DNA from 2 places in the Roseateles sp. GW821-FHT09B06 genome. Region 2 is predicted to be linked to the other one. Evidence: predicted binding sites of a transcription regulator. Region 2 holds the regulator's gene; the other holds the start of a gene.
The links. The regulator LexA, encoded in region 2, represses DNA repair genes until DNA is damaged. The targets are predictions, from matches to a motif close to ACTGTATNNNNATACAGT.
Positions count from the first base shown of each region.

Region 1: the regulator LexA is predicted to act here: its motif matches at 4,390-4,407, upstream of imuA (translesion DNA synthesis-associated protein ImuA).

Region 1 covers NZ_JBWKPM010000008.1:72,401-79,981, forward strand. The annotation lists gene AC07OQ_RS09420 (error-prone DNA polymerase) at 1-2,252, opposite strand, end outside; gene AC07OQ_RS09425 (Y-family DNA polymerase) at 2,249-3,574, opposite strand; gene imuA (translesion DNA synthesis-associated protein ImuA) at 3,531-4,346, opposite strand; gene AC07OQ_RS09435 (GNAT family N-acetyltransferase) at 4,595-5,194, shown strand; gene AC07OQ_RS09440 (RidA family protein) at 5,320-5,709, opposite strand; gene AC07OQ_RS09445 (ABC transporter substrate-binding protein) at 5,928-7,448, shown strand; gene AC07OQ_RS09450 (ABC transporter permease) at 7,456-7,581, shown strand, end outside.
Region 2 covers NZ_JBWKPM010000001.1:325,348-332,928, reverse strand. The annotation lists gene gltX (glutamate--tRNA ligase) at 1-859, shown strand, start outside; tRNA gene AC07OQ_RS01720 (tRNA-Ala) at 971-1,046, shown strand; tRNA gene AC07OQ_RS01715 (tRNA-Glu) at 1,089-1,164, shown strand; tRNA gene AC07OQ_RS01710 (tRNA-Asp) at 1,239-1,315, shown strand; tRNA gene AC07OQ_RS01705 (tRNA-Ala) at 1,421-1,496, shown strand; tRNA gene AC07OQ_RS01700 (tRNA-Glu) at 1,533-1,608, shown strand; tRNA gene AC07OQ_RS01695 (tRNA-Asp) at 1,646-1,722, shown strand; gene AC07OQ_RS01690 (helix-hairpin-helix domain-containing protein) at 1,791-2,075, opposite strand; gene lexA (transcriptional repressor LexA) at 2,080-2,772, opposite strand; gene AC07OQ_RS01680 (asparaginase) at 2,850-3,794, shown strand; gene AC07OQ_RS01675 (organic hydroperoxide resistance protein) at 3,791-4,216, opposite strand; gene AC07OQ_RS01670 (MarR family winged helix-turn-helix transcriptional regulator) at 4,226-4,729, opposite strand; gene AC07OQ_RS01665 (DUF1304 domain-containing protein) at 4,800-5,150, shown strand; gene AC07OQ_RS01660 (ABC-F family ATP-binding cassette domain-containing protein) at 5,167-7,257, opposite strand; gene prmB (50S ribosomal protein L3 N(5)-glutamine methyltransferase) at 7,254-7,581, opposite strand, start outside.

The DNA.
Region 1 (7,581 bases), on a different contig from region 2:
AAGCTGGCGGCGTGGGATTCTGGGAAGCCGTAGGAGGAGAAGCCCTTGATCTGGCTGAAGATGGATTCTGCGAACTCTGGCGTGTAGCCGCGCTTGTGCATGCCGTCGAGAATCCTCCTGTGGAAGTCCTGCAGCAAGCCGGGCCGCTTCCATGAAGCCATCGCACGCCGCAACTCGTCGGCCTCATCCGCGCTGAAGCCGGCCGCGATCATCGAGACCTGCATCACCTGCTCCTGAAAGATCGGTACGCCGAGCGTGCGCTCGAGTGCCGGCTTCAAGGCCTCGCTCGGATAGCGCACCATGTCCTTTGGCAGCTTGCGGTTCTTCAGATAGGGGTGGACCATGCCGCCCTCGATCGGGCCGGGCCGCACGATCGCGACCTCGATCACCAGGTCGTAATAGTTCTCCGGCCGCAGGCGCGGCAGCATCGACATCTGCGCGCGGCTCTCGATCTGGAACACGCCGACGGTATCGGCCTCGCAGATCATCTTGTAGGTGGGCTTGTCGCCCTCGGGGATGCTGGCCAGCTCGTAGTCCAGGCCGCGCCACTGGCGGTAGAAGTCGAAGCAGCGCCGCAGGCAGGACAGCATGCCTAAAGCGAGCACGTCAACCTTCATCAGCCGCAGTGATTCCAGATCATCCTTGTCCCACTCGATGACCGTGCGGTCCGCCATCGCCGCCTTCTCGATCGGCACCAGCCGGTCCAGCGGCCCCTGGGTCAGCACGAAGCCGCCGACATGCTGGCTCAGGTGGCGCGGCATGCCCATCAGCTGGCGCGAGAGCTGAACCAGCTGGCGCAAGGTCTGTTCGCTCTCGTCCAGACCCAGTTCGGCGCAGAGCTGGCCTAAGCGTTCGTCCGGCAGCGATTCCTCGGACCAGCCATGGTGATCCAGCGTCAGCCGTTCCAGCAGGGCCTCGTCCATGCCCAGCGCCTTGCCGACATCGCGGATCGCGCTCTTGGCGCGGTAGCTGATCACGGTGGCGGCCAGCGCGGCCCGGTCGCGGCCGTATTTGCGGTAGAGATGCTGGATCACTTCCTCGCGGCGTTCATGCTCGAAGTCCACATCGATATCGGGCGGTTCGTTGCGCTCGCGGCTGATGAAGCGTTCGAACAGCAGGGTGCTGCGGCCCGGGTCGACGGCCGTGATGTGCAGGCAGTAGCAGACCACGCTGTTGGCGGCCGAGCCGCGGCCCTGGCAGAGAATCTTGATCGAGCGCGCGTAGTCGACGATGTCGGCCACGGTCAGGAAATAATGCTCGTACTTCAGCTCCTCGATCAGCGTCAACTCGTAGTCGATCCGCTCGCGCCATTGCGCGGGCACACCTTGCGGCCAGCGCTTGGCCATGCCCGCGTAGGTACGTTTACGAAGATGGCTAGAGGGCGTCTCGCCCCTGGGGACGACCTCGTTGGGGTATTGGTACTTGATCTCGTCGAGCGAGAACGTGCAGCCCCCCATCAGGACCAGGGTCTGCGCCAGCAGATCCTCCGGATACAGCTGCGCCAGCCGCAGCCGGCTGCGCAGATGGCGCTCGGCATTGGGCTGCAGGTCCATGCCGCAGTCGCGCACCGGCTTGGCGAGGCGCGTGGCGGTCATCACGTCCTGCAGCGGCTTGCGCGAGCGCAGATGCATGTGCACGTCGCCGCAGGCCAGCAGTGGCAGGGCCGTGGTCTCGGCCACCGCGCGCAGGCGCTGCAGCCACAGCTCGTCGCCTGTTTCTCGCAGCAGCTCGACGCCGATCCAGGCCTGGCCCGGATGATGGCGCAAGAGCCATAGCGCGGGTGCGAGCAGCTCGGCATCGCTGGCCTCGCGGCGCGGCAGCAGGATCAGCTGACAGCCGGCGAGGCGCCCGGGCTGCAGCTGCGCGCGCCGCAGCCGGTACCGGCCCTTGGTCTCGCTCTCGCGCCGCAACCCGGTGATGAACTGGCACAGATTGCCGTAGCCCTCCAGATGCCGGGCGATCGCGACCAGCTTGAAGTCGGGCTCGCCCATCAGGTCGTCGCGCACCAGGAATTCGGCGCCGATCAGCAGCTTCGGCAGGGTGATGTTCAGCCCCTGTTCCTCGGCGCGGGTCCGCATGCGCTTGAGCTGGGTATAGGCCCGCACCACACCGGCCAGCGAGCATTCGTCGGTGATCGCGATGCCCGCATAGCCCAGCTTGCAGGCCCGCTCGACCAGTTCCTCGGGATTGGAAGCGCCGCGCAGGAAGCTGAAGTTGCTGAGGCAGTGCAGCTCCGCGTAATCCGGAATCATGCAAACACCCCATGCAGGAACCAGCCCGATTCGTCCGGTGCCGACAGGCGCTGCTGGTAGATCCACAGCAGTCCGGCCTGCGGGCTCAGGGCCAGCACATAGTCGCGCTGCACCACGCCCGGCCCTGCGCTTTGCTGCCACCAGCCGCCCTCGATGCGCTGCGGCCGGGTCAGCAGTTGCAGCGGCTTGCCCAGATAACGCGGCTGGCTGCCGCGCATCTCCAGCCGCTGCGGCGGCTCCAGCAGCCAGGCGGGCTGCGGGGACAGCGGCGCGCGCGCCGCGGCGGGCCGGGCCGGGCCGGGCCAGGGGGCCCAGCGCTGCATGCATTCCAGCCTGTGGTCCTCCAGCGGCAGACCGGCGCGTACCCGCTCGGGCCCTAGGCGCACGGCCAGGCGCTCCAACAGACGCGGCAGCGGCTCGGTGGCCTCATCCGGTGAACTCGGCAGCAGGCTGGCCGCCTGCTCGGTTTTTCGCACCACCTCGTCGGCGCGCAAGCTCAGTTCGCCCACCGGCGCGGCCAGTTCCAGGCGTGCCAGATGCTCGCCCAGCAGCCGGCTCAGATGGCGCAGGTCGCGCGTGGCGTCGGCGGTGCCGAACTGCAGCGCGCCGTCCAGGCTCACATCGCGGCCGCGCATCGCATCGTGCTGCCAGGCCAGGGTCAGCTGCTTGACGCCGGCATGGCGCGCGGCCAGCCAGCCGCACAGCTGGCGCAGCAGGCTCTCGGCGTAGTGCAGGAGCGCCGGCGCATGCTCGATGCGGAAGGGCAGTTCCAGCCGCGCCTCGAAGCGCTCCGGCGCCTGCAGCCAGACATGGGCCTCGGGCGCGCAGCCATAGGCCCGGTCCAGCGCGCCCAGCAGTGCGTCGCCGAAGCGCCGCGCCAGCGCGGCGCGCGGCAGCGCGCGCACCTGACCCAGACGCCGGCAGCCCAGGCGCGCCAGCATCGCCTCATGGGCCTGGACGGCGCTCAGGGCCGCCAGCGGCTGCGCATCGAGCAACTCGTTCAGCGGGGCACTCAGCCCGTCGTGCTGTCCGGCGCGCGCCAGCGCCAGCGCCGCGAGGCTGGTCGGTGCCCAGGCCATGCCGGTGAGCCCGAGATCGCGCGCTTCGCGCCACAGCCGCCGGTGCAGCCGGCGGGCGCCGCCGAACAGGCGCAGGCTGGCCGCCACCTCCAGCACGACGGCCTCCTCCAGCCGCGCCACCCGCGGCGAGAACTGCAGCGCCCACCAGCCCAGGGCGCGCAGGCTGGCCTCCCGGGCCGCGGCGGCGCCGGGGCTGCCATCAGGCGCCGACACGCTGCCGAGCAGGGCGAGCCAATGCTGCATCACGGGGCTCCTTTTGCGGCTTCTCTTGCGGCGCCTCTTGCACCAGGGACGTGGGTCGCGGCGTCTGCAGCAAGCGCGCGGCCAGCACCGGGGCCAGGGCCGGCGGCACGGCCTGCAGCAGCAGGGCCTCGTCCAGCGCCGGGCCGCGGCGCTTCAGCACCTCGACGCGCAGGCCCCAGGCGTCCTGCGGCCGCACGGCCAGGCGCAGCGGCGCGGCCGAGGCCTGCCGCTGCAGGGCCGCCTCGGGCCGGAAGACGAACACGGGCGCCTGCATGCCCAGGGCGCAGGCCTGCAGCCGGCGCAGCTGTTCGGGCCGGGCCTGCGGCAGCCAGGCCATCACGGCGCCGGCGGCATTGGCCTTCAGCACCTGCTCCAGGGCCCACAGGCCTTGCGTCGGGCTGGCGGGGGCCAGCCAGACCACCTGGCGGGCCTTGATGCCCCAGGCCGCCAGGCCCGGCAGATGCGGCGTGAACGGCGGCCCCAGCAGCAGCAGCGAGCGGCCGCCGGCCAGCAGCGGTGCCAGAGCCGGCCCCACCAGTCGCCATTCGCAGACGCCGGCCTGCGGCTGCAGGATCTCGCTGAGCGCGCGGCCGGGCCAGCCGCCTCCGGGCAGGGCCGCGTCCAGCGCCGCAAAGCCGGTGGCAAAACCGGGGCCGTGGCCATGGGCCAGTTCCGAGCCGCGCCACAGCGCCTGTCCCAGCGGGCCGCTGAGCAGGGGGGCGGCGGCCGGGGACGACCGGACCTGCCGGGGTGAGGCTGCGGCATCCATCATGGCAAGGCGTGGAAAGGTGGGCGGAGAGGCGGCGAGCTATGAAACTGTATTTTTATACAGTATACGAGGAAGCCATTCCAGCCAAGCGGGCGACGCTTACCCGAGCGGCGCGTGCAGGTTTTCGCGCTTTCGGGCTCGGTGCGTGCGAGCCAAGGGCGCCGCGGCCGAACGAAGGGCGGCAACGTCTCGATACTTGAGATATAAGGTCAAACCCTTACATTTGATGCAGAAATCGGAGCCTGACCTCAATGCCCGAGCGAGAGGATCTGCTGTTGTCATCGACGCCGCTGGAGACTGCGCGCCTGTTGCTGCGTGCCCCTCGCGAAGAGGACCTGGACGCGATCTACGCGCTGCATGCCGATCCGGTGACCAACCGCTTCAGCCCCGGCGGGCCGCTGCATTCGCCCGCGGCCGCGGCCGAACTGCTGCAGGGCTGGCTGGTGCATTGGCGGGCCCAGAACTTCGGCTACTGGGCCATCGCACTGCGCGAGCAGCCAGAGGAACTGATCGGCCTGGGCGGCATCATGCATAGGCCCGTGGCGGGCCAGCCGGGCCTGTACCTGTATTTCCGTTTCCGGCCCCAGCATTGGGGCCAGGGTTATGCGTCGGAGATGTCGCAGGCCGCGCTGGCGCTGGCCTTCGAGCGGCTGCAGGCGGCCTCGGTGCAGGCGGTGGTGCAGCCGGCCAACACGCCGTCGCGCAAGACCCTGGACCGCCTGGGCCTGCTGCTGAAGGGTTCGCTGGCCGATGTGCCAGGCCAGGCGCCCAGCCTGCACTATGAGATCACCGCGGCGCGCTGGGCCGCGCTGCCGAGGACGCCCGCGGAACCGACGCCCTTCGGCGCCTGATGATCCCATGGTGCCGAAGGCGCCATGGGATCAGGTGCATTTCCAAGCGAGCGACGCCGATCCGGCTCCGCCGGGCGGCCGTCGCTGCCCCCTTGAGGGGGCCGGCGCAGCCGGTAGGGGGTGGTTCAGTCCTTGGGCTTGTAGGCCACCACGTCGATTTCGACCTTGGCGTCCACCATCAGGCGGGCCTCGGTGGTGGAGCGGGCGGGCTTGCCGTTGGGGAAGTAGCTCATGTAGACGCGGTTGAAGGCGCCGAAGTCGCGCGCGTCGTCCAGCCACACCGTGCTCTTGCAGACATCGTCCAGCGTGCAGCCGGCCAGCGCCAGCACGGTCTTCAGATTGGCCATCACCTGATGGGTCTGAGCCTCGATGCCGCCGGCGATGATCTCGCCCTGCGCATTGGCCGGTACCTGGCCGGACACATAGACGAAATCGCCGGCCCGCACGGCGGGCGAGAAGGGGCGGGCTTGCTGGTCGGAGGCCACGGGCGGGGCACCCAGGTATTCCAGAGGCATGGTGAGGTCCTTGCGGTTGATGGCTTGTGGCTGAAATTGTATTTCAGTGATTTGCGCTTGATACCGGGTTTTCTCTAGGTTTGAAACGCGAAAAACCGCATATCGTTCATTTCGCTGAAACTATTTTTCATGCGGAGAACGTCAACATGCGCATCGCAGCAGCATCCCCAGCCGCCTCGTCTTCTTTGGTCAAGCGCCGCCAGCTTCTGCGCCAGACGATGGCCCTGACCGCCCTGATCGGCGGCCTCCAGGCGCTGCCGCTGCAGGCCCAGCCGGGCGCCGCGAGCAGCCATGCGACGCTGGCCATGGTGGGCGAGCCCCAGACCCTGGACCCGATGGCGTCCACGGCCGATCTGGTGGGCACCATCATGCAGCATGTGTTCGAGCCGCTCTACACCTTCGACGCCAAGTGGCAGCTCACCCCGATGCTGGCCGAGGCCCTGCCCAAGGTTTCGGCCGACGGCAAGACCTACCGCATCGCACTGCGCAAGGGAGTCAAGCTGCATTCGGGCCGCGAGCTGAACGCCGAGGACGTGGTGGCCAGCCTGCAGCGCTGGATGGACAACGCGCCGCGCGGCAAGGCGGTGGCCAAGGAACTGCTCGGCCTGAAGGCGTTGAGCCCGCTGGAGATCGAGCTGACCCTGAAGAATCCCTATGCGCCGCTGGTCGCGCAACTGGCCCTGCCCACCGGCATGGCCGCCATCATGGCCAAGGAGGCGATCGCGCTGCCTCTGAAGGATTTCGTCGGCACCGGGCCCTACCGCTTCAAGGAGCGCCGCCCCGACCAATACGTGCTCTTGAGCCGCTTCGATCAGTACAGCGCCCGCAAGGAGCCGGCCAGCGGCTATGGCGGCCGTCGCGAGGCCCTGATCCAGGAGCTGCGCTTCGTGCCGGTGCCCAATGCCAACACCCGGGTCGAGGGCGCGCTGGCCGGCCAGTACCACTATGCGGATCTGCTGCCGGTCGAGGCGATGGCGCGGCTGGACAAGGCCCAGGGCAAGACCGTGGCCCTGATGACGCCGTCCTTCGGCTTCCCCTACATCGTCTTCAACACCAAGGAGGGCGTGCTGGCCAACCAGGCGCTGCGCCAGGCGGTGCAGACCGCGATGGGCAGCGGCGAGATGCTGGCCGCCGGCTTCGGCGACACGCGCTTCTTCAGCGCCGAGGCGAATCACTTCCCGAAGGGCTCGCCGTTCTACTCGACCGCCGGCGCCGAGCAGTACAACCAGCGCAATGCCGCGAAAGCGAAGGCCATGGCCGAGAAGGCCGGCTACAAGGGCGAGACCATACGCGTGCTGACCAGCCGCCAGTACGACTTCCACTACAACATGGCCCTCTTGATGGCCGAGCAGTTCAAGCGTGCCGGCCTGAAGGCGGAGCTCAACGTGGTCGACTGGGCCACCCTGGTGCAGCGCCGCGGCGAAGCCAAGCTGTGGGACCTCTACATCACGCATTCGGGCCAGTTCCCCGAGCCGATGCTGTCGCCGCCGCAACTGGGCGACGGCGCGCCCGGCTGGTGGAGCAGCCCGGCCAAGACCGCGGCGCTGGAGGCCTTCAACCGCGAGGCCGACCCGGTCAAGCGCGGCGCGCTGTGGGGCAAGGTCCAGCAGGTGGTCTACGACGAGGTGCCCTATGTCAACGTCGGCAAGTTCGCCGGCCTGTCGGCGCGCAGCCCGGCGCTGACGAACTACCAGCCTGCGGCCTGGCCCTTCTTCTGGAACGCCAGCATCAAGAACTGAGCCTGCGATGCTGAAGTACCTGCTCTCCCGCCTGGGCGGCATGGCGCTGGTGATGGCCATCGTCGCCGTGCTGGTGTTCCTGCTGACGCGCGCCGCGCCCGGCGACCCGGTGGCCGTGCTACTGGGCGACCAG
Region 2 (7,581 bases):
GCGCACCGATGGCGTGCCGACCTATAACTTCGCCGTGGTGGTCGACGACTGGGACATGCAGATCAGCCATGTGTTCCGCGGCGACGAGCATGTCAACAACACGCCCTGGCAGATCAATATCTTCAAGGCGCTGGGTGCGCCGCTGCCCCAGTTCGGCCATGTGCCGGTGATCCTGGGCGACGACGGCCAGAAGCTCAGCAAGCGCCGTGGCGCCGTCAGCGTGACGGCCTACGAGGAGAACGGCTATCTGCCCGAGGCCATGCTGAACTACCTGTCGCGCCTGGGCTGGAGCCATGGCGACGACGAGCTGTTCACGCGCGAGCAACTGGTGTCCTGGTTCGATGGCAGCCATCTGTCCAAGAGCCCGGCGCAGTGGGATCCGGCCAAGCTGGAATGGGTGAATGGCCAGTACATCAAGCAGGCCGACGACACGCGCCTGGCCGCGCTGGTCGAGGGCCAACTGGCCAAGCGCGGCATCGCCGCGCCGGCGTCCAGGCTGGTACCGCTGTGCGCGCTGTTCAAGGATCGCTGTGCGACGACGGTGGCCTTGGCCGATTGGCTGACCATGTATTTCGCCCCGGTCGCGCCCGCGGCCGAGGATCTGGCCACGCACATCACCGATGCGGTGAAGCCGGCCGTGGCAGCGCTGGCCGAGAAGCTGGCCGCGCTCGCCGAGTGGAAGAAGGCGACCATCCAGGCCGCGATCAAGGAAGCCATCGGCGCGCACGGCTTGAAGATGCCGCAACTCGCCATCCCGGTGCGGGTGCTGGTGTGCGGTCGCGCACAAACTCCCTCGCTCGACGCGGTACTGGAACTGTTCGACAAAGAAATTGTCATCAACCGCTTGCGCGGCATCTGAAATTCGTTCTATAATCTTTTTCTCGCTTGAACGGCGCGATACACAAAGAATCGCAGCAGTCCAGGGAATGAAAGTTCTCGAGATTGTTCGCAGATCCTGAGGGAATTCTTTGGGGGTATAGCTCAGCTGGGAGAGCGCTTGCATGGCATGCAAGAGGTCAGCGGTTCGATCCCGCTTACCTCCACCAAGTCTTCTTGGTGGCGCGCGGTTCAGGTATGAAGAAGGATTAGTCCCCTTCGTCTAGAGGCCTAGGACACCACCCTTTCACGGTGACTACAGGGGTTCGAATCCCCTAGGGGACGCCAAGTTTGATAAGGCTTGGTAATTGAGATGGATTATTGATATATAATCTTTTTCAGTTACGAACTTATCCCACTGCGGAGTGGTAGTTCAGTTGGTTAGAATACCGGCCTGTCACGCCGGGGGTCGCGGGTTCGAGTCCCGTCCACTCCGCCAAGGTTTGCAGACACGTTGATGTCAAAATGCAAGCGGCCATTCAGTTGGCCGCTCGTATTTCAGAAGATAGAAGATTGATTCGCTTGAACGGCGCGTGCCCGATACGGGGGTATAGCTCAGCTGGGAGAGCGCTTGCATGGCATGCAAGAGGTCAGCGGTTCGATCCCGCTTACCTCCACCAAATTCTGGTGGCGCGCAGTTCAGGTAGATAGTTATTGCCTCGTTCGTCTAGAGGCCTAGGACACCACCCTTTCACGGTGGCTACAGGGGTTCGAATCCCCTACGAGGTACCAGTTTGATGAATACTCTAGACGGTATTCATCGCCACGCGGAGTGGTAGTTCAGTTGGTTAGAATACCGGCCTGTCACGCCGGGGGTCGCGGGTTCGAGTCCCGTCCACTCCGCCAATCTATGGAAAGCCCTGGATATGCAAATATCCAGGGCTTTTTCTTCTTTGGCACGACCATACTGCGATTCAGATGGGGCCGTAAACCAGCTTGCGTTCGGCCGTGTAATGCCACCAGGGTTTGGGCGGTGCGCCGCGCATGAAATCGACGGCCGACATCAGGGTATCGAGCACGCAGGGATCCTGGCGCTGTTCGGTAATCGCGCAAAGCTGCTGGTACAGCACGAAGGCATCGCGCCCGCGCAACTCCTGCGGCCTGGTGATGCCCAGCAGCCGCAGGTCGGCGGCCATCGCGGTGCCGATATTGGGGATCTGCTCCAGCGCGTAGCAGTCCTCGTAGTGGCGTGCCTTCATCGGCTCAGAAGCTCAGGGAATTGCGGATCAGGCCGACGGCGTGGCCCTCGATCGCGAAGTCGTCGCCGGGCGACACCAGGATGGGCTCGAAGTCGGCGTTCTCCGGCAGCAGGCTGATGCCGTCGCGACGCTTCTGATAGCGCTTGACCGTCACCTCGTCACCGATGCGGGCCACGACGATCTGGCCGTTCTTGGCCTCGCTGGACTTCTGCACGGCCAGCAGGTCGCCGTCCATGATGCCGATGTCCTTCATGCTCATGCCCTTGACCTTCAGCAGGAAGTCGGGTTTGCGGGCAAACATGCCGGCCTCCACCGTGTAGCTCTGCTCGATATGTTCCTGGGCCAGGATGGGCGCGCCGGCCGCGACGCGGCCGACCAGGGGCAGGGTGAGTTGCGCAATGCCCGGCAGGGGCAGCGCGAACCGTTGCAGGCCGTCCTCGCGCTGACGCCGTTCCTGGTTCAGTGCGCGCAATGTGTCAGACTTCAGGCGGATGCCGCGCGAGGTGCCGCCCACCAGTTCGATCACGCCCTTGCGGGCCAGCGCCTGCAGGTGTTCCTCGGCGGCATTGGCCGAGCGGAAGCCCAGTTCGGCGGCGATCTCGGCACGCGTCGGCGGTGCGCCGGTGCTTTCGATGGCGTCGCGCACCAGATCGAAAATCTGCCGCTGGCGGGCGGTGAGTTTGGGGCTGTCGTCCATGGGCACCTCGCGGGCGGTGTTGCTGATCTCGCCTGAGTATATATCCAGTGACTGTTTATCCATCCAGGATCTGATGAATGTCTGAAGCAAGCAAGAACAACAATCTGGTCGTGATCCTCGGCACCGGCGGCACGATCGCCGGCCGGGCGGCGAACCAGGCCGACAACGTCGGCTACACCGCCGCGCAACTGGGCGTCAAGCAGCTGATCGAGGCCATCCCGCCGCTGGCCGGCCGGCCACTTGAAGCCGAGCAGGTGGCCCAGTTGGACAGCAAGGACATGGACTTCGCCACCTGGCAAATGCTGGCGCGGCGGGTTGCCCATCATCTGGCCCGTCCCGAGGTGGCCGGCGTCGTTATCACCCATGGCACCGACACCCTGGAGGAAACCGCCTTCTTCCTGCAGCGCGTGCTGGCACCGGGCAAGCCGGTGGTGCTGACCGCGGCGATGCGGCCGGCCACCGCGCTGCAGGTCGACGGGCCGCAGAACCTGCTGGACGCCGTCGCGCTGGCGGCCCATGCCGCTGCGCGCGGCGTGCTGACGGTGTTCGGCGGTGCCATCCACGGGCCGGAGCAGGTGCGCAAGGTGCACAGCTACAAGATCGATGCCTTTGCCTCGGCCGAGGGCGCGCAGCTGGGTGTCGTGGAGGAGGGCGTGCCGCGCCTGCTGGGGGCCTGGCCCGAGGCCGCTGGTGGCCTGGGGCTGGCTCGCATCGCAAGGCCGGCCGAGGCATGGCCGCGCGTGCAGATCGTGCTGAACCATGTCGGCGCGGATGGCACCGTGGTGCGAGCCCTGCTGGCCCAGGGGGTGGACGGCCTGGTGGTGGCCGGCACCGGCAACGGCACCCTGGCGCGGGATCTGGAGGCGGCGCTGCGCGAGGCGCAGGCCGCCGGCGTGCGCGTGCTGCGCAGCACGCGCTGCGATGCCGGACCCGTGATGGAAAGCGCCGGCGCCCTTCCGAGCGCCGGCGCCTTGAGTCCGGTGAAGGCCCGCGTCCAGCTGCTGCTGGAGCTGCTGGCTTAGATCAGGTTCAGCGTCACGTCGATATTGCCGCGGGTGGCGTTCGAGTAGGGGCAGACCTGGTGGGCGGCGTTCACCAGTTCCTGGGCCACGGCCCGGTCCACACCGGGGATCGAGATCGCCATCGAAACCTGGATGCCGAAGGCTTGGCCAACCGGGCCGATGCCCACATCGGTCGTGATGCTCACGTCGGCCGGCAGCGCGACCTTCTGGCGTTGGGCCACGACCTTCATCGCGCCGATGAAGCAGGCCGAATAGCCGGCAGCGAAGAGCTGCTCGGGGTTCGTGCCTTCGCCGCCGCCGCCGCCCAGCTCCTTGGGTGTGTCCAGCTTCAGGTTGAGGCGGTCATCGGGCGTGGTGGCGGTGCCGGTGCGGCCGCCGGTGGCGGTGGCGGTGGCGGTGTAGAGGACTTTGTCGAGTGCCATGGTGTCTTCCTATCTATCGGTGGTGGTGGGTGAAAGCTCGGCACCGGCCAGCTGCTCGCGCAGCTCGTGCAGGCGTCGCGTGAGGGAACTCAGTTCTTCCAGCGAGCAGGCGGTGGCGCAGGCCAGCTGGGACGGGATGTGCCGGGCCTGCTCCTTCAGCTTGCGGCCCGTCTCTGTCAGCAGGATGTCAACGCGGCGCTCGTCCTCGGCGGCGCGCCGCCGTGCGATCAGGCCGGCCGCCTCGATGCGCTTGAGCAGCGGCGTCAGGGTGCCGGAATCGAGCGTGAGGCGCTGGCCGAGGGTGGAAACGCTGATGCCATCTTGCTCCCAAAGCACCAGCATCGCCAGGTATTGCGGATAGGTCAGGCCCAGCGGCTCCAGCAAGGGCTTGTAGAGCTTGGTCATGGCCAGCGAGCTGGCGTAGAGCGCGAAGCACAGCTGCCGGTCCAGGCGCAGCCAGTCGTCGCCCGCGGGAAGCGCTGGAGAGGTGCTGGGGGTCTTGCTGCGTGTCATGGGTGATAATGTAGTTGGCAATTAAATTGCACACAATTAAAATGGTTATTCAAACCGAGGAGAACGGTCGATGACGATGGTGGCCAATGTGCTGGTGGGTCTGGTGGCCCTGCTGCATCTCTACATCCTGGTGCTGGAGATGTTTTTGTGGACCACGCCCAAGGGCCGCAAGGCCTTCGGACTGACGCCGGAGTTCGCCGAGGCCAGCAAGGTGCTGGCGGCGAACCAGGGCCTGTACAACGGCTTCCTGGCCGCGGGACTGATCTGGGGACTAGCGCGCGGCGACATGGCGGTGCAGCTGTTCTTCCTGGGCTGCGTGCTGGTGGCCGGGCTCTACGGCGCGGCCACGGCCAGCCGCAAGATTCTGTACGTGCAGGCGCTGCCGGCGATCATCGCGATCGCCGGCGTGCTGCTGGCCTGATCGATCGATTGGTCGATCAGGCCGCGGCCTGGATCGCGTCGACCTCGGCGCTGAGCTCCAGCCAGCGCAGTTCGGCGGCCTCCAACTCGTCGTGGATGGCCTTGAGTCGCTTGCCCAGCTCGGCGATCTTGGCCGGCGCAGCGGTGCCCGCGGCCAGCTCGGCTTCGATGGCCTGGCGCTCGTCGGCCAGCCTGTTGAGCCTGGCGTCGATCTGCTCCATCTCCTTGCGCAGCGGTTTCGTCTGCTCGGCCAGACGCTGGCGGGCCTGGCCGCTGGCCTTGCGGTCCTCGCGCTTGAAGACCAACGGCGCGGCCGGCTCGGGGGCAGCCACGGGGGCGGCGGCCGGCGCCGGACTTGGCGACGGAGATGATGCTGCCTTCTTGGCTGCTTCCTTGGCGGCCTCCTTGGCCAGCTTGGCCGCCTCCTTGGACTGGTCCAGCAGCCACTTCTGGTAATCGTCCAGATCGCCGTCGAAGGGACCGACGCCGCCCTTGGTGACCAGCCAGAACTCGTCGCAGACCTCGCGCAAGAGCGCGCGGTCATGGCTGACCAGCATCACCGTGCCCTCGAACTCGTTGAGCGCCATCGACAGCGCTTCGCGCGTCTGCAGGTCCAGGTGGTTGGTCGGTTCGTCCAGCAGCAGCAGGTTGGGGCGCTGCCAGACCAGCATCGCCAGCACCAGGCGCGCCTTCTCGCCGCCGGAGAGGCTGCCCACCGCCTGGTTGACCATGTCGCCGACGAAGCGGAACTGGCCCAGGAAGTCGCGCAGTTCCTGTTCCCGGGCGCTCGGGCTGACCTCCTTGGCCAGGCGCACCATGTGCGACAGCGGGCCCTCGTCGGGCCGCAGCACGTCCATCTCCTGCTGGGCGAAGTAGCCGATCGACAGGCCCTTGCCCTCGGTGATCTTGCCGCTCATCGCGCGCTGCATGCGCGCCACCGTCTTCACCACCGTGGACTTGCCCTGGCCGTTCGCGCCCAGGATGCCGATGCGCTGGCCGGCCAGCACCGAGCGGTCGATGCCGCGCACGATGATCTTCTCGACCAGATCGGTGTCAGCGGCAGCGGCGCCGGGCCGCCCCAAGGCGTTGCCGCCGGCCCCCTCGGGGGGCGGGCCGCCGTACTCGGTGGACCGGGGCACCATGTAACCGCAGGCCACCTCGTCGAACATCAGCATCGGGTTCGGCAGGCTGATCGGCTCACGGAATTCGAAGGAGAAGTCGGAGGCGGTCAGCACCGGCGCCAGCTTCTCCATCCGTTCCAGCGCCTTGACGCGGCTCTGCGCCTGCTTGGCCTTGCTGGCCTTGGCCTTGAAGCGGTCGATGAACTTCTGCAGATGCGCCATGCGGTCCTGCTGCTTCTCGAAGGCGGCCTGCTGCAAGACCATGCGCTCGGCGCGCATCGCCTCGAAGGCGGTGTAATTGCCGCCGTAGCGCATCAGCTTGGCCTCGTCCAGATGCAGGGTCACCTTGGTGATCGCATCGAGGAACTCGCGGTCGTGGCTGATGATGATCAAGGTGCCGTCATAGCGCTGCAGCCAGGCCTCCAGCCACACCAGCGCGTCCAGGTCCAGGTGGTTGGTCGGCTCGTCCAGCAGCATCAGGTCGGCCGGGCACATCAGCGCGCGCGCCAGCTGCAGGCGCATGCGCCAGCCGCCCGAGAAGCTGTTGACCGGCGCATCGACCTGCTCGCCCTTGAAGCCCAGGCCCATCAGAAGAGCCTGCGCGCGCGGCTTGGCGTCGAAGGCGCCGGCATCCATCAGGAGGCCGTGCGCATCGGCCATCGCATGGCCGTCCTCGGCCGCCTCGGCCTCTTCCAGGGCCTTACGCGCGGCCATCAGGCGGGTGTCGCCCTCCAGCACGAAATCGGTGGCCGGCAGGTCGGTCTCGGGCATGTTCTGCGCCACCTCGCCGACGGCCCATTGGCGCGGGATCTCGACATCGCCCTTGTCCGATTGCAGGCGGTCGGTCAAGAGCGCGAACAGGCTGGACTTGCCTGCGCCGTTGCGGCCCACCAGACCGATCTTCTCGCCCGGCTGCAGCGTGACGCTGGCGTCGTCGAGGACGACCTTGGTGCCGCGGCGCAGCGTGATATTGCGCAGCGTGATCATGATGCGGACAGCGCTTCCTGAGTAATCAACAACACTTGGTCTTCTCCGGCCGATGTTTCCATCCAGGCCACTTCCAGGTTCGGGAAAGCGGCCTCAAAGAAGCCGCGCTCATTGCCAATCTCCAGCACCAGCACGCCATGCGCCGTGAGGTGCGCGGGTGCTGCGGCCAGCAGGCCGCGCACGAAATCCATGCCGTCGGACCCACCCGCGAGCGCCAGTTCGGGCTCGGCGCGGTATTCGGCCGGCAGGGCCGCCATCGAGCCGCTGTTGACATAGGGCGGGTTGCAGAGGATCAGGTCGTAACGCTGGCCGGCGGCCGGCGCC